Linked DNA regions of Vallitalea guaymasensis. The protein of the gene in region 2 interacts with the protein of the main gene of each other region in a pairwise test. Links are inferred from orthologs where the notes say so. Each region holds a gene or a part of one and is shown on either strand. Other genes may lie near its edges.

Region 1 (3,267 bases), 4.3 Mb from region 2 along the record:
GAGTAGAAGACCATGTTAAAGTAGATGCAAAAGATGCAACTATGACAGATCCTGATGAAGCAGTTGAATTTGTAGAAAAAACAGGTGTTGATTATTTAGCAATAGCTATTGGAACAGCTCACGGAGTATACAAAGGTGATCCAGAACTTGATTTTGATAGATTAAAAGATATAAAAGCTAGATTAAATATGCCTATAGTACTTCATGGTGCATCAGGTGTACCAGAAGAAGATATTAAAAAAGCAGTATCATTAGGCGTTAACAAAATCAATATTGATACTGATTTACGTCAGGCATTTAAAAAAGCTATGCATAAAGTTGTTAAAGAGCAACCAGACGTATATGACCCAAGAAAAATGTTAGCACCAACTTCAGATGCTATCAAAGAAGTTGTAAAGACTAAAATAAGAATGTTCGGTAGTAACAACAGAGCATAATAAAAAAAATAAAAAATTTACCATAAAAAAGTGTTAATTCACTTTTTTATGGTATAATATATATAATGTATTAAATTGCTTAATAAAATATAAGAAAACAACAGATATACTAATAAAGGGTATATAGACTATTAACATTGCTAAGACTAAGACATTATATTGAATTACATTATTTATATAAAATAAGTTCAATATAAGCATATCCAATTTATATTTCATATGACTTATCATTATTAATCCCAATATAAAATGTGTTTTATATATTAAATAATTAGATAGTAACTGATTTAATTAATAGATGGTTTATTATTATATTGTTAATAATCATCATGGGACAAACTTTGGTATATATTTATATTGGAAAATTTTTATTAATAAATTAAGTCTAACTAATATAACATATTTGATATAATATTTACATAGTTTCGGTTGGAGTAATAATTAATTAAAAACGAAAGGGGTGCTCTAATGAGTACAGATTTCAAAAAATTCACTTTAGCTGAGCTTCGCAAGAAAGCAAAAGAAATTGGCATTAGAAGTGTTACAACATTCAAGAAAGCAGAGCTTGTGCAAATTCTTACGGAAGTTGAAGCTAAACAACAAGGGAAAGAAGAAGAAAAACTAGAACAAAATATGGAACAAGAAAAGCCACAAAAAACAGAACCAGAACAAAAAGAAAAATCACAACCTAAAACAAAAAAGAAACTAGTAAAGAAACCGCAGCCAAAACTCGAAAAAGTGGAACAAAAAGAAGAGCCGAAGATAGAACAAAAAGCAGAAAAAACCATTAATAAAGAGAAAATTGTTCCTAAGAAAACAGATTATAAAAAACAGCAATATAAAATAGAAGATAGAAAAGAAGTTCAAAAAGTTATAAATAAAGAATCTAATGAAAATAACAAGGAAATCAAAAAAGAAGTACATAGAGATAAACCAGCTAAAACTGTACCTTCAGATTTCCAAGATTTAAATAGCGGAGAAATAGCTTACGGAGTATTGGAAGTATTACCAGATGGATTCGGTTTTATTAGATGTGCTAATTATCTACCAGGTGAAGATGATGTTTATGTGTCACCATCACAAATTAGAAGATTTAATTTAAAGACTGGAGATTTAATAATTGGTAATATAAGAGTACCAAAAGAAAATGAGAAATTTAGAGCATTACTATATGTCCAGTCTGTAAATGGCGATTCACCTGCCAATGCGGCTAAAAGACCTAATTTTGAAGACTTAACACCTATTTTCCCTGATGAAAGGGTTCGTCTTGAAACAATCTCTTCAGAATATTCAACCAGACTAATTGATTTTGTTGCGCCTATTGGTAAAGGGCAAAGGGGTATGATTGTGGCACCTCCAAAAGCAGGTAAGACAACATTGCTTAAAAAAATTGCCAATGCCATAACAAAAAATCATCCTGATTCTCATCTTATAGTTTTATTAATTGATGAAAGACCCGAAGAAGTAACAGATATAAGACGTTCTATCAATGGTGACAATGTAGAGGTTATATATTCTACTTTTGATGAACTGCCTGAACATCATAAAAGAGTTTCTGAAATGGTGTTGGCAAGAGCCAAGAGAATGGTTGAGCAGAAGAAAGATCTATATATATTGCTTGACAGTATAACAAGATTGGCAAGAGCTTATAACTTAACTATTCCACCTAGTGGAAGAACTTTATCTGGAGGTCTTGATCCAGCAGCGCTTCATATGCCTAAAAAATTCTTTGGTGCAGCTAGAAATATCGAAGAAGGAGGAAGTCTTACAATACTTGCTACAGCACTTGTTGAAACAGGAAGTAAGATGGACGAAGTAGTATTTGAAGAGTTTAAAGGAACAGGTAATATGGAGTTGGTTCTTGATAGAAAACTATCTGAAAAAAGAATATTCCCAGCTATTGATATTGCCAAATCTGGTACAAGAAGAGATGATCTACTATATACAAAAGAAGAGATGGAAGCTATTTATAGATTAAGGAAAGCAAGCAGTAATATGCGTTCAGACGAGGTTACTGAGAGTATACTAAAAGTTTTTGTTAAATCTAAGAATAACACGGATTTCTTTAATACAATCAACAATAATCTACTAGATAAATATAGATAAATAATAAAACTATTTAATTCAGTCCATGAAAAGTATTGCATAGTGTTATTTCATGTGTTATAATATAAAAGCTGTTTTAAAATATAAGTTCGACCTATGTCGGCATATAATATTAAGTTTAATATTTGAAAGAGGTGAAACAAATGAAGGAAGCAATTCATCCAAAATATCATCAAGCTAAAGTAAAATGTAACTGCGGTAACGAGTTTGTTACAGGTTCAACAGAAGAAAGCATTCACGTTGAAATTTGTTCAAAGTGTCACCCATTTTATACTGGAACTCAAAAAGCAGTTTCTGCTCGTGGACGTATAGATAAGTTCAACCGTAAATATGGTATGAACCAAGAAAATAACTAATTAGCTAAGAAGTTGAGGATTATCCTCAACTTTTTTTATCTTATACTATATACAATTTTTCACAAAATTAAATAGGTAGATAAAAAAAAGATAACATGTTATAATTTAATAAGTTTAAAAAATAATATAATATGGAAGTGATATAATTGAAACCAGTAGATATAGGAGGTCAAGCTGTTATCGAAGGTGTTATGATGAAAAACAAAAACACCTATGCGGTTGCTGTCAGAAAACCAGATAAAGAGATAATAATTGATAAAAGAGAATATACAAGTTTTTCCGAGAAGGTAAAACTTTTTAAGCTACCCATATTCAGAGGTATGTTAGCATTTGTGGAATCATTAATTATAGGTATGAAGATTCTTACT
Region 2 (3,102 bases):
TAATAAGTAATAATGCTATTCCCGCAATCAATCTCATTCTTTTCTTTTTCTGATTTCCGATATACACCTTTAACCAATGACGAACATTATTAGTACTAACACCTAATTTATAAGCTACTTCTTCTACAGTCACTTTTCTATCTATAATCAATTTTACATTATTTATTTTTACTTTATTATCAATTTTTCTTGCCATAGCTTTCATCCTATTTAATTATTTTTAACCCTCAATCAAATGTGTCAAACGAACCGTCCCAATGTCATATTTTTTGTTTCAAAAAAACTTTTCAATTCGTTCAATATGTATGAAGACTACTTAATGGTAATCTAAAATATATAATAAAATTGAAAAGTCATGAGTTTGTTTATGTTACTTTAATGTTATACTTTTATTATCTATCATTTTTTGAAGCGCTGTCATTATACCGAATTTTGCATGATGCCATGATAGACCTCCTTGAAAAAACACTGTATATGGTGGTTTTATAGGTGCATCAGCACTTAACTCAATGGAAGAACCTTGTACAAATGCTCCAGCTGCCATAATTACTTCTGAATCATATCCTGGCATATCCCATGGTTCAGGTGTCACAAAGCTATCTACAGGAGCTGCCGCTTGAATTCCCTGACAAAAGGCAATAATAGCTTCTGGTGAACCTAAATTGATAGCTTGTATAATATCATGTCTACTCTCTGTAGAATCAGGTATCACTTCATATCCAAGCTTTTCAAAAACATTAGCTGCGAATATTGCTCCCTTTAAAGCCCCTGCTACTATTTGCGGCGACATAAATAATCCTTGAAAGAATTGTTGATTAAGACCAAGGGTCGCTCCTATTTCTTTACCAAGTCCCGGTGCAGTCAATCTAACTGCACAATTTTCAATACAAGCTTCTTTACCGACAATATAACCTCCAATAGGCGCAAGTCCACCTCCTGGATTCTTGATCAAAGAACCTACTATCATATCAGCTCCTAGATCTGTAGGCTCGATTTTCTCAACGAACTCACCATAACAATTGTCAACCATACAGATAAGGTCACTGTTTATACTCTTAACAAAAGAGATAATCTCCCCTATTATATCTACTGATAGGGTTGGTCTAGTATCGTAACCCTTAGACCTTTGTATGCTGATTAGTTTTGTATTATCATTTATAGCTTTCTTTATTCCTTCATAATCAATACTTCCATCTTCTAACATGTCTACTTGTCTGTAAGTAATACCATACTCTTTTAGAGAACCATTTGTTTCTCTTATACCAATAACTTCTTCAAGAGTATCATAAGGTTTACCGACAGGAGATAATATCTCATCACCTGGTCTTAGATTAGCAGAAAGTGCTATAGTCAGTGCATGTGTACCAGAAATTAATTGTGGACGCACTAAAGCAGCTTCTGCATTAAATACAGAAGCATATACACTTTCTAATGTATCTCTCCCAAGATCATTATAACCATATCCAGTTGTTGCAGCAAAATGTATATCACTGACTCTATTCTCTCGCATAGCAGATAATACTTTCAATTGATTGTATTCAGCAATTTCATCAACATGATTAAATCTATCTATTAAATTCTTTTCAATCTCGCTACAATAGTTATAAACTTCTTCTGAGATATTTTGCTTCTGATACATCTTCTGTAAAAAATCAGTCATTTATCTATACCTCTTTATTCTTCAACAGTTAAGGATACTTCTCTAGAAGGAATAACAGTTGATATAGCGTGTTTGTATATCATTTGTTGTTTACCTTCAGTCTCAAGAATTACTATAAAGTTATCAAATCCTTTTACTAGTCCTTTTAGTTGAAATCCATTTGTCAAATATACTACTACAGTTGTTTTGTCTTTTCTTACTTGATTTAAAAACAAATCTTGTAAATTAATTGGTTTACTCATTTAAACTCGCCCCCATTGATATCGTATTTTTAAATTATATATATAATAAATTTTATTACTTTTTATTAATTAGAATAATTAATTTATATAATTTAACATCTTTAGTATTTGGTAATTATTTCATCTCACTTACTATTGTATTATATAATTCCTAATTCTTCAATATCTTTTAACATTTTATTTGAAATTAATTCTAAATTCATATTGTAATCATCCACATTCAACCATCTTACGTTTTTTTCTCTCTTAAACCACGTAATCTGACGTTTTGCAAAATGTCTGGTATCACGTTTTAAGATGTAGATTGCTCTATCTAGGTCATATTCACCATTAAGATATCCATAGATCTCTTTATATCCTAATCCTTTCATGGACACTAAATCTTCACTATATCCCATTTCTTTTAATTTCTGGACTTCTTCTACTAATCCTTGTTCAATCATTATATCTACTCTTCTATCAATTCTTTCATATAATAGTTCTCTATCCATGCCAAGAACATAAAAAAGAAGGTTATAAGGTGATTCTTTCTTGGATTCTATTTCATTATGCACTGATATTGGTCTACCAGTTTCTTTATAATATTCCAAAGCCCTGATAACTCTTTTCAAGTTATTGGGATGAATCTTATTGTAGGATACAAGGTCAATATCTTTCAGTTTATCATGTACATATTCATTACCTGATAGAGCTGCTTCCTTTTGAAGTTGTTCCCTATATGAATTATCTTTACAAGTGTTCTCAAAATCAATGTCATATATGATTGATTGTATATAGAAACCTGTTCCGCCAACCATGATAGGAACTTTTTTATTTTGTGTAATTTCTTCTATACTTTTCTTAGCTGAATTTTGGAAAATATTAATATTAAATTCCTCATCAGGTTCTAGTACATCTATTAAATGGTGTTTTATACCCTGTGTTTCTTCTTTTGTGACTTTTGCCGTTCCTATGTCCATATACTTATAAACTTGCATAGAATCAGCAGAGATTATTTCACCACCTATTTCCTTTGCCAGTTTAACCGATAAACTAGTCTTACCAACTGCTGTAGGTCCGGCTATAACAATTAAAGGTTTTCTCAATATATCCACTCCTAATTACTGTATTCTCTTGAATTTCTTTTCTAGTTCATATTTTGTCATAGAAATGATAGTTGGTCTACCGTGTGGACATGTAAAAGGATTTTCTATTTCAAGA

The links. Proteins that work in one complex are often made in the same cells at the same time.
Region 1: the proteins of hfq (region 2) and rho interact in binary tests that used the Escherichia coli proteins (3 or more experiments, as listed by UniProt). The link is inferred for Vallitalea guaymasensis from one-to-one orthologs.

What each region holds. Positions count from the first base shown.
Region 1 is NZ_CP058561.1:1,203,263-1,206,529, reverse strand. The notes cover bases 246-3,224. They hold rho (transcription termination factor Rho), read left to right. Parts: upstream 246-905; coding sequence 906-2,543; downstream 2,544-3,224. Other genes in these bases: HYG85_RS05465 (DUF1385 domain-containing protein), read left to right, coding at 3,046-3,224; rpmE (50S ribosomal protein L31), read left to right, coding at 2,687-2,899; HYG85_RS05480 (class II fructose-1,6-bisphosphate aldolase), read left to right, coding at 246-437. Also shown: more of HYG85_RS05480, read left to right, coding at 1-245; more of HYG85_RS05465, read left to right, coding at 3,225-3,267. UniProt on the Escherichia coli protein: Facilitates transcription termination by a mechanism that involves Rho binding to the nascent RNA, activation of Rho's RNA-dependent ATPase activity, and release of the mRNA from the DNA template.
Region 2 is NZ_CP058561.1:5,498,673-5,501,774, forward strand. Bases 289-3,102 are described here. They hold hfq (RNA chaperone Hfq), read right to left. Parts: upstream 1,903-3,102; coding sequence 1,675-1,902; downstream 289-1,674. Other genes in these bases: HYG85_RS23735 (methionine gamma-lyase family protein), read right to left, coding at 371-1,660; miaA (tRNA (adenosine(37)-N6)-dimethylallyltransferase MiaA), read right to left, coding at 2,043-2,996; mutL (DNA mismatch repair endonuclease MutL), read right to left, coding at 3,003-3,102. Outside these bases: HYG85_RS23730 (N-acetylmuramoyl-L-alanine amidase family protein), read right to left, coding at 1-196. UniProt on the Escherichia coli protein: RNA chaperone that binds small regulatory RNA (sRNAs) and mRNAs to facilitate mRNA translational regulation in response to envelope stress, environmental stress and changes in metabolite concentrations.